Regions from separate parts of the Salegentibacter sp. BLCTC genome, predicted to be linked through region 3. Evidence: riboswitches for the same ligand, from Rfam matches in the RefSeq annotation. Region 3 holds a riboswitch; each other region holds the start of a gene.
The links. A riboswitch is a leader RNA that binds a small molecule or an ion and turns the genes downstream of it on or off. The one in region 3 is predicted to bind cobalamin.
Positions count from the first base shown of each region.

Region 1: linked by a shared signal. The riboswitch ahead of GUB10_RS01345 (TonB-dependent siderophore receptor) and the one ahead of metE (5-methyltetrahydropteroyltriglutamate--homocysteine S-methyltransferase) in region 3 are both predicted to bind cobalamin.
Region 2: linked by a shared signal. The riboswitch ahead of GUB10_RS07955 (ribonucleotide-diphosphate reductase subunit beta) and the one ahead of metE (5-methyltetrahydropteroyltriglutamate--homocysteine S-methyltransferase) in region 3 are both predicted to bind cobalamin.

Region 1 is NZ_WYEW01000001.1:292,355-298,379, forward strand. It holds gene GUB10_RS01345 (TonB-dependent siderophore receptor) at 1-1,625, opposite strand, end outside; cobalamin riboswitch at 1,659-1,956, opposite strand; gene GUB10_RS01350 (ABC transporter substrate-binding protein) at 2,119-3,273, shown strand; gene GUB10_RS01355 (iron ABC transporter permease) at 3,483-4,514, shown strand; gene GUB10_RS01360 (ABC transporter ATP-binding protein) at 4,517-5,311, shown strand; gene GUB10_RS01365 (DUF2194 domain-containing protein) at 5,308-6,025, opposite strand, start outside.
Region 2 is NZ_WYEW01000005.1:17,449-23,473, reverse strand. It holds gene GUB10_RS07965 (PolC-type DNA polymerase III) at 1-420, shown strand, start outside; gene acs (acetate--CoA ligase) at 512-2,419, opposite strand; cobalamin riboswitch at 2,887-3,022, shown strand; gene GUB10_RS07955 (ribonucleotide-diphosphate reductase subunit beta) at 3,135-4,109, shown strand; gene GUB10_RS07950 (ribonucleoside-diphosphate reductase subunit alpha) at 4,151-5,827, shown strand; gene GUB10_RS07945 (DUF2911 domain-containing protein) at 5,998-6,025, opposite strand, start outside.
Region 3 is NZ_WYEW01000011.1:44,621-50,645, forward strand. It holds gene nrfH (cytochrome c nitrite reductase small subunit) at 1-100, opposite strand, end outside; cobalamin riboswitch at 622-809, shown strand; gene metE (5-methyltetrahydropteroyltriglutamate--homocysteine S-methyltransferase) at 987-3,293, shown strand; gene GUB10_RS13630 (cysteine-rich CWC family protein) at 3,318-3,578, shown strand; gene GUB10_RS13635 (RNA polymerase sigma factor) at 4,147-4,683, shown strand; gene GUB10_RS13640 (FecR family protein) at 4,761-5,882, shown strand; gene GUB10_RS13645 (TonB-dependent receptor) at 5,992-6,025, shown strand, end outside.

The DNA of each region.
Region 1 (6,025 bases), on a different contig from region 3:
TATAGAAGCTGATAATCCAGACTTAACTTTTTAAAAGTATAGGTAAAGGCAGCCGTAGCTTTATGAAAGGGTACATAAATAAGCTGGTACCCGGTATTCATATCTTCTGAAACGGTATAAGCATAAGTTGCAGAAGCACCTATACTATGATTTTTTAAAATATTTTTTTGCCAATTAGTGAGTACCTCAAAGCCATAGGTTTCTACTTTCTCTTCATTTATTGGACGCCAGGCCCCTGTTTCTGAGGGTAGCCAACGAATCATATCATCAATTTGGTTGTAATAACCGGTAAGGCTAAAATTTAAATTTTTATAGTTAAAATGCTTTCCAAGTTCTACCTGGTTGGAGGTTTCAGGATTAAGATTGGGATTTCCGGCGCCCGTCCAATACAGGTCGTTATACGTTGGAATTCTAAAATTTCTGGAAGCGTTTATTTTAAAACTATATAAATTGGTTACATCGTAATTAAGACCCGCCGAAAACAATAACGGACTCTCATAATTATTGGTAACTTCTTTTCTTAAACCCAATTCGTACTGAAGTTTCTTAAACGGCCGGTGTTTCATTAAAAATGCCGAAGAAAAAATATTCCTGGTATTTTCAGTAATTCCCGATCCCGTTCCATCGGTATAGGTATTGGTTAATAAAGCATTAAATTGCAATGTATTTGAAGGTGTGTATTTTATATCATACTTTCCTATGGTAGTCTTTGCTGCTCCAAACGTATAATTATTGGAAGCAATATTTGGATAATATCTATAGTTTTCATCCAAATAGGCCAACCTGGCTACCGAGATAAAATTGCCAAACTCACTAACCCATTCCAATAAATTCCGTGAATTTACATTACTGTATTTGGTTTTAGTTTCTGAAGGCCTTATCAATGAAAAATGACGTTCTCCTTCAAAAACTTCACTGTAAAACTTTAAGGTATTTCTTTTAGTAAACCTATATGCCAAACCAATATTTAGGTTATTGTTATAAAAGCTCCCATTTACGTTCTTCTTTCCTTTCAGCGGCCATTCATAATCATTATCTGAAGAGTTTCTGGCAAGAGCGGCACTTAAGCTCCATTTTTTGGTTGAAGTTTTAATTTTATATCGAGCATCTAAGGTGTTAAAACTCCCGTATTGTAAAAATAAATCCTGTTTTGTTTTTCCACTAAAATCAAGTTGGGTATTTAAGTGAATACTTCCGCCAATAGCCCCAGAGCCATACACAACACTTCCACCCCCACCACGAACACTTATATTATCAAATCCGCCCGCGTTTATGGTATTAAAGTCGGTTTGACCGTTAAATTGAGAATTAATATTAATTCCATTCCATAAAACCGCGGTTTGAGACGCAGTTGTTCCACGAAAAGATGGCGAAGAAACCATTCCCAGGCCATTTTCTTTAAAATAGATATTGGTATTAAAATTTAAAGCTGAAGTAAGTAGTGCTCCGTTTTTCTTTAAAACCGAATCGTTTAAAACGCTTACATGCTGTCCGGTAGAGAAATCTCTTAGTTTAATATCGGTTAAAAACACCTCGTCCAAAACGTTTATAGTATCGTTTTGAGCCCATAATGGCAAGCCACAAAGCAAGCCAAGAAATAAAATATAAAATTGTCTATTTTTCATCTGCCCCCTGACTTTTATCCCGAAAGTCTAAGAATTAATTAGTACTATTTTGGCAGGTCTCCTGGCTCGCGTCTTGTTGTTTACCTTCCCATCCTTAACTAAGAACAGTGGTTTTTGAAGTGATAACAACAAGCATTCTGATTTAAAAATCAGAACTTAGCTTACAGTTGCGGGAACAGCTCAGGCTTAACAAAAGTTAGAAGGAAGAAGTTTGAAACACGAATAAAATATTCTTTCCTGGTATTTTGTACTTCTAACTTCGTACTTTTTTCCTGATTCCCTTTTAATCGGCGTGATAAAACACATCCGAACCAAAAATTTCAGTGCGAAATTAAACATTTATACGAGTTGTAACTATTAAATTCTAAATAATATTACTTTTGACAATTCCTCTTCCAAAAATATCTGAAACACTATGTTCAAGACAAACAAGGTTTCATTCTGGAAAATGAGAAAAAGCAAGTTTCAGTCAATTAGATTTAAGCGTATTAAAATGAAAAATAAGTTTACCTGGATTCTTAATTTTGTTATTCTATTTCTATTCCTAACTGCATGTAAGAATAACCAGAACGAACAAAAAACAACTTCTAAAAAGCTTGAAACAGCGCTTGAATTAAGTTACGCTAAGAGTTTTAGTATCAAAACATTTAATGATTTCTACCTAATAGAACTAAAATCTCCCTGGCCTAATGCCAAAGAGCCCTTCACTTATCTTCTTTTTAAGGAAAATGCTCAAATCCCAAAAGATTTAGAGTATGATCAAAAAGTGCAAATTCCGGTAAAAAAAATGGTTGTTACTTCTACCACTCATATTCCGGCACTCGAAGCTTTAAATGAAGAAAACAGCCTTATTGGTTTCCCGGGCTTAGATTATATCTCTTCTGAAAAAACCAGAAAACTGATTAATTCCGGCAAAATTAAAGAGTTGGGGAAAAACGAAAATATCAATACCGAAATACTTATAGACCTGGAACCCGAAGTAGTTATTGGTTTTGCTATAGATGCGAATAACAAAACCCTGGAAACAATTCAAAAAATGGGAATTCCGGTGATGTACAACGGCGATTGGACAGAAAAAACTCCACTTGGAAAAGCAGAATGGATCAAGTTTTTTGGTGCTTTTTACGATAAGTTAGCTGAAGCCGAAGAAGAGTTTGAATCTATTGAAAAAGCTTATAAAGAAGCTAAAGATTTAGCAAAGTCGGCTAGAAATACCCCAAAAGTCTTAAGTGGTGCTATGTATAAAGACCAATGGTATTTACCTTACGGAAACTCATGGCATGCACAGTTTATTAAAGACGCCAATGCTAATTACGTATATTCTGACACCCGTGGAAACGGCAGCATGGCATTATCTTTTGAAAGTGTGCTGGAAAAAGCCCAGGACGCCGATTTTTGGATAAGTGCCGGACAGTTTACTTCTTACTCGCAACTTTTAGAAGAATCGGAACATTACAGGCAATTTGAAGTGTTTCAGAAAAAAAATGTTTACAGCGTAAGCCTTACTAAAGGTGAAACCGGCGGAGTAATTTATTTTGAACTTGGCCCGCAACGCCCAGATTTAGTACTAAAAGACCTGGTTGCTATATTTCACCCAGATCTACTTCCTAATTACGAAACTACTTTTTTTAAGGCTCTGGAAGAGTAATTTAGTAGCTTCAAGGCACTGGTTAAAACCTTATCTAAAAGTTTTTTTTGAATCCCCAAGCAGATATCTAAAGTGCATAAACCTGTTATACTCCATCACCTGAAAGTTTAAAATGGCCTAATATAGGCATCCATTTTTTATTATGCTTCTTCATTAATTTTATCTCCTCATTTTATTTCAGATATTTACACCCAAATAAATAACCGGTCTTGTTACATTCCCAAAAATATGTTCTTCCACTGGTACTCCTTTTTCTGGGAGTGCTATTTCTTGGATTTTTGAATATTAGCCTGGGCTCGGTAAATATTCCATTTAAAGATGTTTTTGCCTCTATTTTTAACCTGGAAGTCTCTAAAGAAACCTGGCGATATATTATTGTGGAATATAGGTTACCAAAAGCCATCACAGCCATTATAACCGGTTCTGGATTGGCCATTAGCGGGTTATTAATGCAAACGCTATTTAGAAACCCATTGGCCGGGCCATATGTTTTAGGGTTAAGTAGTGGCGCAAGTTTAGGCGTGGCCATTGTAATTATGGGAGCTTCTATTTTTGGAGGTGTGTTTGCCGGAGTACTGCTATCTAAATGGAGCCTTGTAATAGCATCCAGCCTGGGAAGTTTATTGGTTCTTATGGCAGTAATACTGGCTTCAATAAAGCTTAGGGACACCATGGCCATCTTAATTATAGGCTTAATGTTTGCCAGTTTAACCGCTGCAGTGGTAAGTGTTCTCTCCTATTTTAGCCCTGCAGCACAACTACAGCAATATATATTCTGGTCTTTTGGAAGTTTAGGAGACCTTTCGTGGAATGAAGTTGGCATTTTAGCCATTTTTTGGCTGGTAGGTTTGGCACTTGCCATGTCTTGCATAAAAAACCTGGATACCTTACTGCTTGGGGAACAATATGCAAAAAGCCTGGGGGTAAGTATTCAAAGAAACCGATTTGTAATTATTATTGCTACCAGTTTACTTGCGGGCAGTATTACTGCTTTTGCCGGCCCTATTGCTTTTGTAGGTTTGGCTGTTCCGCATTTAATAAGGCAGGTAATTCCAATAAACAATCACCGAATTTTGGTTCCGGCTGTAATTTTAGGCGGAGCTGCGTTAATGCTTATTTGTGATATTGCAGCCCAATTACCGGGGCAGGAATATACCCTCCCCATAAATGCCATTACTTCTTTGATTGGTGCCCCGGTAGTGATTTGGCTTTTAGTTCGCAAACGAAAATTTCTATTCTAACATTGGAAAAATCCCAACAACATAGCATTCTTAAAACCACTAACCTGGATATTGGCTACAGCACAAAAACTAACAAAACCATTATTGCTAAGTCTATTGATATTGAAGTAAACCAGGGAGAACTTGTTGCCGTAATTGGTGTAAATGGAGTTGGAAAGTCTACATTTCTACGAACATTAAGCGGTGTTCAGGATGCACTAAAAGGCGAGGTTTTAGTAAAACACCAAAAAATTAAACAAATAGATTCCCTGGAACTAGCATCTTTAATAAGCCTTGTACTTACCGAGCAACCCATTTCTAAAAATCTGAGTGTTTTTGAGTTGGTGGCACTGGGTAGGCAGCCGTATACCAATTGGATTGGCCGATTAGGTAAAAATGATCTTCGCCAAATAAAGAAAGCGTTGCAGCATGTAGGCATTGAAGACCTGCAAAACAAAAAATGCTACGAATTAAGTGACGGGCAATTACAAAAGGTATTAATAGCCCGTGCTATAGCTCAAAACACCCCCCTGGTTATTCTGGATGAACCCACCACCCATTTAGACCTTTACCATAAAGCTTATGTGCTAAAACTGCTAAAAAAGCTTACCAGAAAAACAAACAAAGCTATTGTGTTTGCCTCGCATGAAATCAATCTAGCCATTCAACTATGCGATAAGATTATTTTAATGCAGCCTAACAAAGTTAGTACAGGTTCTCCCCGGGAACTGTTGGAATCTGGTGCCTTTTCCAGTGTCTTCCCTGAGGGCTTAATCGTTTTTGATAAAGCTTCCGCTTCTTTTAAAATTAAGCCTTAATTCTCCTTAAAAATATATTTTAAACCAAATGTAAAGTTATTGGAGTAAAAGTTTTTTAGTGTATAAAATTCGGCCCGGGCATCAAAATAAAGATACTTTGAAATAGGCCAGGTTATATTTCCGCGGTAGCGTTGAAATTCATCAGAAAAAGTATCGAGGAAATAACCCGCATCCAGATTAATTTTCCAAAAATTATTTTCATCTAAATATTCGTATGCCAGTCCCATTCCGCCATATAATCTTTTATCTAAGGTCCAGTAAGGATATCCGCCCGTTCTGGTTGAATTTCCCAACATTCCTGAAATTTCGGAATAAGGTTTAAATTTAGACTTATCATTAAGGACAATATCCATAGAAATACCGGTTAAAGCCTGTATATCCTGCACATCGTCGCTAAAATGATTCCCCTCCAGGTAAAGAATTGCGCGAAATTTTTTCTTAAACTGAAGTTCTTCGTAAATATTTAATTGGGTTTGGTAAATATCCAGGGAATAGGCCGGTCCTGTAATAGCAGGTTTCCTGGAAAGTTGCACCGAACTATACAGGCTGTCTATAGAAATAGAGGCCGAAGCATTTAAATGCAAATAAGCTTTCCCAACCTCATTAAACTCCAAACGGGTACCAAAACCATAATTAATCTTTTCAAGCCTTTCCCGTGATTTAAACCTATAAATCAAACCGGGCAATTGCTCATCTATATTGTTTTTTAAACTT
Region 2 (6,025 bases), on a different contig from region 3:
AACCCTAAAACGGTTAAAATTCATGGGATTATACAAAACGAGCGTATAGAAACCCTGCAAGAGGAAGAAGCGGTAAAAGCATTCTTAAAATATATAGGAAATTCAGTTCTGGTAGCCCATCACGCAGGTTTTGATATTGGAATGCTAAACCAGGCACTTGCCCGAATGGGACTTCCAAAATTAAAAAACAAAGTCTTGGATACCGTAAAACTCTACCGGGGCACAAGAATAATCTCAAATCTTATTAATAGGGAAAGAAATTATTCGCTAGATGAAATTGCTGAAACTTATCATATAGATATTAAAGATCGCCACACGGCAGCAGGAGATGCCTTTATTACTGCTGTTGCATTTATTACAATTCTTGGAAAATTAAATACCGATAATAAGTTGAAACTTAAAAAACTGTTTAGGTATTAATTCATTTCACACGTTTATCAAGGTTTTCTCAAAAAAAAGGCCTCACAGATTTTAGAAAACCATGAGACCTTACGTATAAAGCAGTATTTTTTTAAAGTGCCTTTTTTATAATTTCATCTACAATTTCAGGGTTTAATAAGGTAGATGTATCACCTAGATTTTCGGTTTGTTTTGATGCGATTTTTCTTAAAATTCTACGCATAATTTTTCCACTACGTGTTTTTGGAAGTCCCGCAACAAATTGAATTTTCTCAGGTTTAGCAATAGGCCCTACCTTATCTTTAATTTGTTGGTGAATTTCATTTCGTAAATTGTCGTGATTTCTTGATTCCCCAACTTCTTTTAAAATCACAAATGCATAAAGTGCATTTCCTTTTACTTCATGAGGGAAGCCCACTACGGCAGATTCTGCCACTGCAGGGTGTTCATCTATAGCATCTTCAATTGGTGCTGTTCCTAAGTTGTGACCCGATACAATAATCACGTCATCTACTCGTCCTGTTATTCGGTAGTAACCTACCTCATCCCTAAGAGCTCCATCCCCGGTAAAATACATATTTTTAAAGGTAGAGAAGTAAGTTGTCTTATAACGCTCATGATCTCTCCAAACAGTTCTTGCCATAGACGGCCAGGGATATTTAATACACAAACGGCCATCTACCTGGTTTCCACTTAGCTCTTCCCCATTTTCATCCATAATAGCAGGTTGAATTCCAGGAAATGGTAAAGTGGCATAGGTAGGTTTCACCGGAGTTACATATGGCAATGGCGAAATCATGATTCCTCCTGTTTCTGTTTGCCACCAGGTATCTACAATAGGACTTTTATTCTTTCCTACATTATCGTTATACCAATGCCAGGCCTCCTCGTTAATAGGCTCCCCAACTGTTCCCAATACTTTTAAGGAAGACAAATCGTGTTTTTCAACAAATTCTATATTTCGTTTAGCTAGCGATCTAATGGCTGTTGGAGCGGTATAGAACTGATTAACTTTATGCTTCTCCACTACATCCCAAAATCTGCCTGCGTCTGGATATGAAGGCACCCCTTCAAACATCACTGTAGTTGCACCATTGGCTAGAGGACCATATAATATATAAGAATGGCCGGTTATCCAACCAATATCAGCTGTACACCAGTATACATCTCCTTCTTTATATTGAAATACATTTTTAAAAGTATAAGCACTATAAACCATATAACCCGCAGTTGTATGCAACATTCCCTTAGGTTTTCCGGTAGAGCCCGAAGTATACAAAATAAACAATGGGTCTTCGGCATCCATAGTGGTTGCTTCACATTGGTCTGAAGCTTCATCTAACAAAGGCTGCAACCATTGGTCGCGTCCTTCTTTCATATTAATATCAGAATTTATACGTTTTGCAACCAAAACACTTTTTACTCCTGGACATTCTTCCAGAGCTTTATCTACAATCCCTTTTAAGTCTATAGTCTTATTTCCGCGGTAAGAACCATCTGAAGTTATAAGCATTTTACAATCGGCATCATTTGTTCTGGTAGCCAGGGCTTTTGAAGAAAAGCCTGCAAAAACAACAGAGTGTATAGCTCCAATACGAGCACAAGCCAACATAGCTACTGCAAGTTCTGGAATCATAGGCAGGTAAATACAAACCCTATCGCCTTTTTCTATTCCTTTAGACTTTAAAACATTTGCAAATTTATTTACTTTTTTATGAAGTTCTTTATAAGAAATATGTTGAGCCTCCTCTTCGGTACCGTTTGGCTCCCAAATAATGGCGGTTCTATCTGCATTGGTAAAAAGGTAACGATCTATACAGTTCTCTGTAATATTAAGTTTTGCATTTTCAAACCACTTTACTTCAGGTTTATTAAAGTCCCAGCTCAATACATTGTCCCATTTTTTTCGCCAGGTGAAATGTTCTTCGGCAACTTCTTCCCAAAAATTTTCAGGCTCTCTAACCGATTTTCTATACACTTGAAAATACTCTTCTAAATTCTTAATATGATAATTACTCATAACTTAAATAAATATGTTGATGGTTACGTAGATTAATAATGAAAAATATAAAATATCTTTCCTGCAATTTATAAAAATCCAATAAAACTAGACATTCAAATGTTTGTTTAACATTCTTCCAGTTCAAGTTTTATTACAAGTTCAATAGAATAGATGATTTCTCCATAAAAGCAGAAAATTAATTGGCTAATTAAGCTTTTAGATTTAAAAATTATAAAAAAGATAGTTTTTAAATAGCTTTTTTATAATAACGCCTCCAGATAATAAGGATTACGAATCCCAAAATTTTAATAGTCAACAAATTACCTTCTAAAGCCAACGAGACATGTTATGGATAGTCATTTTAAGTTTGGAAGTAAACTTGTGAATATTAAATCTCGATTATCGAGTAAATAAACTTGTGAAAAACTATGTTTATAACTCCGTAGTTTTTCTATAAAAGGGTCGCTTATTACTTATAACTTTACTTTTGTAAAATCATACCGGTGGTTATTGTCTTTTTCAATAAATAAGGGGAATCATGTGAAATTCATGAGCTGTTGCGCAACTGTAAAGTAGGTTCAACTACAAGCCAGATTACCTTTCCGACCGGGTTGACTTTTGCTTTCGCATAAAAAGTAAATGTCCAGGAAATTGTGTATTTATCACAAGTAAACTTCCCTTAAGACAACTATTACTTTTATGCTTTTGATTTAAAAACCAAAACAAAAGTGATATGAATATTTTTCAAAAGCGGGTGAATTACAAACCTTTCGAATATCCCGAGATTCTTCAGTTTACCGAAGCTATAAATAAATCATTTTGGGTACATTCTGAAGTAGACTTTACAGCTGATGTCCAGGATTTTCATTCGCATCTTAGTGAAAATGAAAAACAGGTTATTAAAAGAAGCCTTTTAGCTATTGCGCAAATTGAAGTAGCTGTAAAATCCTTTTGGGGAGACTTGTATCAACACCTACCAAAACCAGAATTCAACGGCCTGGGAAGTACATTCGCCGAATGTGAATTTAGACATTCTGAAGCTTACTCCCGCTTGCTTGAAGTACTTGGGTATAATAATGAGTTTGAGAAATTAATTGAAACTCCTGTTATTAAAAAACGTGTAGCTTATCTCTCTGAAGCTTTAGCAAATACAAAATCTTCAGACGAAAAAAAATACGTGTTTTCCCTTATTTTATTCTCCATTTTAATTGAAAATGTTTCCCTTTTTAGTCAGTTTGCCATTATTCTTTCCTTTAGCAGATTTAAAGGAGTGATGAAAAACGTGAGCAATATAATTGCATGGACCTCGGTAGATGAGCAAATTCATGCCAATGCCGGAATTTACATTGTAAACCAAATTAAAAAAGAGTTCCCTGAATTCTTTAATGAAGAAACCAAAACCCAAATAAGGGAAATTATATCCCATTCTATGGAGGTAGAATCTGAGATTCTGGATTGGATCTTCGAGGATGGTTCTTTAGAACAGTGCAAAAAGGAAGACCTACTTAATTTTATGAAATACCGAGTAGACGATAGCCTTGAAAAAATAGGTTTAGAGAAGCTTTATTTCGTTTCAGAATATGATTATAAAGCGATGCTATGGTTTGAGGAGGAAGTTTTTGCCAACAGTTTGGACGATTTTTTTGCCAAACGCCCGGTAGATTATACCAAACACGATAAAAGTATTACCGCAGATGATCTTTTTTAAAGGTTTTCCACAAAAATAATTCAACTTAAAAATACAGTAAAATGCCCGAAGCAATACTTAAAGAAACAAAACAGGAGCGCCTATGGTGGCTTAACGAAGAGAGCCAGCAAATATTAAATCGCGGTTATTTATTAAAAGGAGAAACCGCAAAATCGGCTATAGAACGCGTTGCAAATGCAGCTGCAAAAAGACTTTATAAGCCCGAACTGGCCGAAGCTTTTATAGAAATGATAGAACGCGGCTGGATGAGTTTAAGCTCACCCATTTGGGCAAATATGGGTACAGAGCGCGGATTACCTATTTCTTGCTTTAATGTATACGTACCAGATAATATTGAAGGGATTACCCATAAATTGGGCGAAGTAATTATGCAAACCAAAATTGGTGGCGGAACTTCCGGTTATTTCGGAGAATTAAGAGGAAGGGGAAGTGCAGTAACAGACAACGGCAAAAGTAGTGGTGCTACCAGTTTTATGAAGCTTTTCGACACAGCTATGGATACTATTTCACAGGGCGGTGTGCGTCGTGGAGCTTTTGCAGCTTATCTTGATATAGATCACCCCGATATTAAAGAGTTTTTAGAAATAAAAAATATAGGAAATCCTATTCAGAACCTATTCTACGGCGTTAGTGTTCCCGATTACTGGATGCAGGAAATGATAGACGGCGACAGGGATAAAAGAGAGATTTGGGCAAAAGTTTTGGAAAGTAGGCAGCAAAAAGGTTTGCCTTATATCTTCTTTAAAGACAATATTAACCGATTTAAACCAGAGGTGTATAAAGATAAAAATTACACCATCCATTCCAGCAACCTTTGTTCAGAAATTGCTTTGCCTTCTACCAAAGACGAGTCTTTTATTTGCTGCCTTTCTTCTATGAACCTGGAGCTTTACGACGAATGGAAAGATACCGAAGCTGTAAAATTAGCCATCTATTTCTTAGATGCTGTTTTACAGGAGTTCATTGCAAAAACTGAAGGAAACCATTACCTGGCATCGGCCAACAAGTTTGCCAAAAGACATAGGGCCCTGGGGCTTGGTGTAATGGGTTGGCATTCGTACCTGCAAAAAAACAGAATTCCTTTTGAAGGTTTAAAAGCTAAAGGTTTAACCAATAACATTTTTAAAGATATAAGTGAAAAAGCAACCAAAGCGAGTAAGGAACTGGCAAATATCTATGGAGAACCGGAAGTTCTTAAAGACTATGGTTTAAGGAATACAACCCTTATGGCCATTGCGCCAACTACCTCTTCTTCTGCTATTTTAGGACAGGCATCACCGGGAATTGAACCTTTTAGCAGCAATTATTATAAAGCAGGTCTGGCCAAAGGAAATTTTATGCGGAAGAATAAATATTTAAAAAAATTACTTCAGGAAAAGGGATTAGATACCGAAGAAACCTGGCGTAGTATTATGCTAAATCACGGAAGTGTGCAACACTTAAAAGAGTTGAGTGACGAAGAACGTATGGTTTTTAAAACCTTTAAAGAGATAAGTCAGTTAGAGATTATTCAACAAGCTTCGGTTAGGCAAAAATTTATTGACCAGGCTCAGAGTTTAAATTTAAATATCCCCTCAGACCTTCCGGTAAGAGAGGTAAATAAGTTAATGATAGAAGCCTGGCAGCTTGGTGTAAAAACCCTTTACTACCAGCGTAGTCAAAGTGTTTCTAAAGAATTTATAGCCAATATGGTAAATTGTGCCAGTTGTGAGGCTTAAATATCTATATAAAAAGGCTGTCTGAAAGTTTTTTGTGACGTCAAGCTGAACCTGCCGGTCCGTTCAGGCGGGCTTGTTCCAGCTTCTAACATTTTAGATCCTGAAATAAATTCAGGATGACGTTTTTAACAAGACTTCAAACAGCCTTTTTATTATTCTTAAAATTCAACTTACATAGCTCCCCACTCTTTCAGGGAA
Region 3 (6,025 bases):
TCATAAAAAGTCCCAAACCAATAATAACGGCTATAAAAAATAAAGCAATTTGGCGCCAGTTGGAGCCACGTTCAGGTAGAATTTTGAAGGATGGTTTCATCGGGTCGGGGCGGTAATAAATTGATTATTCTTTATTAATTTTATGTAAATTCTACAAAACTTAGCACAATTTAAAAACTCTGTTCTTATAAAAATATGACCTTAATCAGGTTCCAATAAAATATTAAGGAATCAGTTTATTGTTTTATAATGATTGTTATTTTAACCTAAATATTGTTATAAAAGGTTTTTGTTGATGATTAAAACCCGAAGTTAGTCTTTTTTTAACATATTTCATAATGTTTAGGGTTTCGAAAGCTTCAACATTTCTTAATAGGAAATCCTGAGATTTTATTGGCACCTCTAAAAGGTATAATGCTTTGAGGCTTGGCTCGAAATTAAAAAAATGTTTCCATCAAATGCCTTGTGGGCTTGTACCGAGGTAGTGTACCCTTAAAAGGTTTAAGGCTTATAATCAATTTCTTTCGGGTGTTAAGTGACAAGAACCCTATTTAAGCTCAATGAAAGTCTTGAAATTAAATAAATAATCCCTAGTTTTATCCCGCATAAGTTCTTTAGCATACTTCATCAAACAGAAAAGGTTTTACTTAAGGTAGATTAATAGGGAATCGTGTGAGAATCACGAACTGTCGCGCAACTGTAAGTAACATAATAAAGCTACTGTCCAAAGAATTATCCACTGCATAACGCGGGAAGGATGACAGCAGCCGTTACAAGTCAGGAGACCTGCCTATTCTGATTGGACAATGCTTTCGCGGTTTGAAGCTTAGGTCTTAGAGATGTACCCGTTATAATACTTTTTATTTTACAGGAGAAGTATGTCTTTTTGGGTGTATCTTCTTTCTCCTTTTTTTTCTTATCGCCTGGCATTACGAAGCATTTATAAAGACTTTTAAAACAAATTGTTTAATTATTAAAAGTTAGAAATGCAAACGCACATTCTTGGCTATCCGCGAATTGGTAGCAACAGAGAACTCAAAAAAGCCTGCGAGCAATATTGGTCAGGCAAAAGTGAACTTCAGGATCTTCTTCAGGTAGGAAAAAAAAGCCGCCATGAAAACTGGAAGCTTCAAAAAGACGAAGGAATTGATCTAATTCCCTGTAACGATTTTTCTTATTATGACCAGGTTTTGGATATGAGCCTTACCGTAGGAGCTATTCCTGAACGTTATAGGGAGATTGAAAGTAGAAGTGATTTAACCAATCTTGATTTATATTTTGCGATGGCCAGAGGCTATCAAAAAGATGGCTTAGATATTACCGCCATGGAAATGACCAAATGGTTCGATACCAATTATCATTATATCGTTCCTGAATTTTCCAAAAATCAGCATTTTAAGCTTAACTCCAATAAGATTCTCAACGAATTTAAGGAGGCAAAGGAAACTGGGGTTCAGCCTAAACCTGTAATTATTGGACTGGTTACATACCTTCTTTTGGGAAAAGAAAAAGAGGGAGGTTTTGATAAAATAGACCTTGCAGAAAAACTATTGCCGGTTTATCAGGAGCTTTTAACTCAATTACAGGAAGAAGGAGCACAATGGATTCAGTTTGACGAGCCTTTTCTAGCTTTAGATCTAGATGAGAAAGCCAGGGATGCCTACTCTTTTGTATATAATGAGCTTAGAAAAAAATTCCCTAAACTTAGATTTGTTCTCAGCACTTATTTTGAAGGCCTTAACGACAATCTTGCCCTGGCTCTAAAGCTTCCGGTAGATGTGTTACACCTGGATTTGGTGCGATGCCCATCACAATTAGACAGGGTGCTTGAAGAAATTCCTGCTAGCTTAAATTTATCGCTCGGGATAGTAGATGGACGTAATATTTGGAAAAATGATTTTGAAAATTCCCTTCATCTTATTCAAAAGGCACAGGATAAAATAGGTTCTGATAGATTGCTACTGGCTCCTTCCTGTTCGTTGTTACATGTTCCATACGATCTTGATTTGGAGACTGAAATAAACCCTGAAATTAAGAACTGGATGGCCTTTGCCCGGCAAAAAGTAAGAGAATTAAAAACTCTTCGGGCTTTGGCTACCGGTAGTACTGAAGCGCCCCTTTTAAAGGAGTTTAAAGAGAATTTAGAGGCTGTTAAGAGTAGAAAAACTTCAGAGGTAATTCACAACAAAAAGGTGAAAGATGCGGTGAGTCAAATTTCAGAAAAAGACTCACAAAGATCCAACTCCTTCAGCATAAGAAAGATTGAGCAGCAGAGAGTATTGGATTTGCCTTTGTTTGCTACCACCACCATTGGTTCGTTTCCGCAAACCAAAGAAGTGAGGAGTTGGAGGGCTCAATTAAAAAAAGGAAAATTATCAGCAGAAGAATATGATAGTTTACTAAAAAAAGAAACCCAAAATGCCATAAAATGGCAGGAAGAAATAGGTCTAGATGTTCTTGTACATGGAGAATATGAGCGTAACGACATGGTAGAATATTTTGGAGAGCAATTAGATGGTTTTCTGTTTACCAAAAAAGCCTGGGTACAAAGTTACGGTAGCCGATGTGTTAAGCCTCCTATTATATATGGAGATGTCTCCAGGCCAGAAGCCATGACGGTTTATTGGTCTCAATATGCGCAATCTTTAACCGATAAATGGGTTAAAGGAATGTTGACGGGGCCTGTAACAATCTTGCAATGGTCCTTTGTTAGAGACGATCAACCAAGATCTGCCACTTGTAAACAAATAGCTTTGGCTATTCGTGAAGAAGTAAAAGATTTAGAGCAGGCCGGGATTCAAATAATTCAAATTGACGAACCTGCCATTAGAGAAGGATTACCGCTACGGATATCCGGCTGGAAAGAATATTTAAATTGGGCGGTTACTTGTTTTAAATTAGCATCGGCAGGGGTAAAAGATTCTACTCAAATTCATACACACATGTGCTATTCTGAGTTTAATGATATTATGGAGAGTATAGCAAATATGGATGCAGATGTGATTACCATTGAGTGCTCCCGATCGCAAATGGAGTTGCTGGAAATTTTTTCTGATTTTGAGTATCCCAATGAAATTGGTCCGGGGGTTTATGATATACATTCCCCCAGGGTTCCTGCCGCCGAAGAAATGCTTACTTTGCTAAAAAAAGCAGAAAAAGTAATCCCTGCAGAACAACTTTGGGTAAATCCAGATTGTGGTTTAAAAACCAGGAAATGGGAAGAAACTGAAGCTGCATTAAAAGCAATGGTTAATGCCGCAAAAATGGCAAGAACTGCTTTGGTGGAGAATTAAAACCAACTTTTTTTATAAATATCCATGAAGCACGAAGAAAAATACTGCCCAAGATGTAAAACAGCCTTTGAATGTAAAGTTGGCTCTATAGAACTTTGCCAATGCTCTCAAGTGGTACTGGATAATGAAGAACTGGAATACATACATAAACTTTATGAAAGTTGCCTTTGCGCTAAATGTATGAAGGCTTTAAAAACAGAGTATCGCAACCAAAATTTACAGGAAAAATTAAAGGCTATCCTGGGTGTATTTTATAGGCCGCCAAAAAATAATAAAGGCGGTTGAAGAGGCTTAGTTGGAATTTTATTGACACTGCCAAAGGGTGTAACACCCCGAGGTAGTTAACTGAAAAAGTATTTTTGGTTAACAATAACAAATTAAGGCTGTCTGAAAGGCTAATTTTCACCAAACTGGATTTATTTCAGTTTAAAAAGCTCAAGGTGAATTTTTAAGGCTTTTCAGGCAGTCTTTTTATATCATGGTATCTCAATCTGCCAGGTTTATTTTTCAGTCCGGAAATTTTAACCGGTTACTTACAACCCACTTTAGCCGATATTAATAGCTGTTGATTAAAATGAGTAAAATTTGTTCAAGTAAAAAAAATGATTCTTTCCAGTTTACATCTCTTGTTCTTTTTATGACTTTTTTACTTAAGTGGGTTTACGCATTGTTAGCAGGGTCTTCTTTAAAGAAAATATAAATAGGTTCTATAAAACTATTTATAAGCCATATAAATTTTCCTCAATTTATAGCTTTTAGAAAAATAAAATAAAACTTTGGAAATAGTATATTAGCATTTTGTTAACTATTGCAAACATTATGAGTGCCTATACCTGGCGTAAAAGGTTTAAAAATGCTGCAAAAAAAACTGAAGAACGGAGATTCAAAAGCATTAGAGGAAATTTACAACCTGTATTTTTCTAAAGTATATGCCGTTGCCATAAAGTTCGTGAAAAATGAAAGTGTTGCCCTGGACCTGGTGCAGGACTCCTTTTTAAAAATATGGAAAAACCGTAGTAGCATTAACCTGGAACTCCCTTTAGATCAGCAGTTGTATGTTATTACCAAGAATGTTGTTTTTGACCATTTTCGAAAAAAAGTAAACGAAGAAAAGCTATTGAGGGAATACAAATTACACCAGGAGCAAGCCAGGAACCCTACAACTTCTAGTGAAAATGATCAGCTAAAAAAATTGAATGGCCTATTAGAGCAACTCCCTAAACGACAGCAAGAAATTTTTAAATTAATTAAATTTCAGGGATATACTTATAATGAAGTTGCTTCTAAGTTAGGTATTTCTAAACATACCGTTTCCAGCCACTTTTCAACAGCCATGAAGTTTTTAAAAAAGAATAGTAGGCTGTTCGGCTTTTTCTTTCCAATACTATAAAAACTTAAAATTTTAACATTTGGAACTAGTGATTTTCTAGATGGGCATCGTAAACCTTATAGAAACACTTGTAACCAATGTCTCAAAATATTCACATTTTATTAGAAAAATTCTTTGAAGGTAATTGTACTCGTCATGAAATTAATGTTTTAAAGAATTACTTCGAAAAGGATTCTTTTGAAGAGCTTGAGGCTTTTTTGCTGGATGAATGGAATGATCCTAAGCCTAATGATTTACCCCGTGAAAAAAGGGAATTGGTTCTGAAAGAGATTATGAAACAGGTGAGTGTTGAAAAACAGTCACGTTTTAAATTGACTGCATTTTTAAAATATGCAGCCATCTTTATTGGAATACTTGGCGTGTCAATCTGGTTTTTTAACCTGCCCGCTGATACGCAAGATAGTCCTGAAATAACCATTGAGTTGGAAGATGGGAGTATAAGAACATTAGATTCACAAGAAGACCTGGTAGAACATTCAGATTTTACTTATAAAAAGGGGAAATTGTTGTATACACCAAAAAGCAAGCCTTCAAATGAAAAGTTGGAATTTAATACCATACGTGTGCCTTTTGGAAAATCGGTAACATTGGTTTTATCTGATGGTTCCACGACTATAATTAATGCGGGGTCTTCTTTAAAGTATCCAAAAACTTTTCTAAAAGGGAAAGGCCGTGAGGTTTACCTTGAGGGGGAAGCGTATTTTGAAGTGGTCTCAAACCCCGACGAACCATTTATAGTAAATTCAAATCATACCAGAACACAGGTTTTAGGGACAAAGTTTAATGTTTCGGCTTATCCTGGCGATAAGGATGAAAATATTGCATTGCTGGAAGGTTCAGTGCAGGTTTCTACAGAGGGATTACAGCATACAAGTGTGCTTAAGCCTAATGAAATGGCTGTATTTCAAAAATCCAAGAATTCTTTGCACAGTGTTAATACCAATGCCACCGACCATATCGCATGGACTAAAGGAATTATGCTTTTTAGAAACGAAAAGTTTAGCACAATTCAACGTAAACTTGAAAGACACTACAATGTTAGTATAGATTGTAAAAATAAGGATCTATTACAGCAAAGCTTTACCGGGCGTTTTAGAAATGAGTCTATAGAAGAAGTTTTTAAAACCTTTCAGAGAGCCGCCTCCTTCAATTTTAGTATAAACAACGATAAAGTTACCATTAATCCAAAAAATAATTAATATGACATAAGGCTACAAAAAGAGAAAATCGGAAAATGCTGGAACATTTCCCGATTTAAAATACAAATTATTTAAAAATTTCCTCAATTCTTAAACTAAAAACAAAATTATGAAAAAAATATTAGCTTTGTTCGGAGCTACCG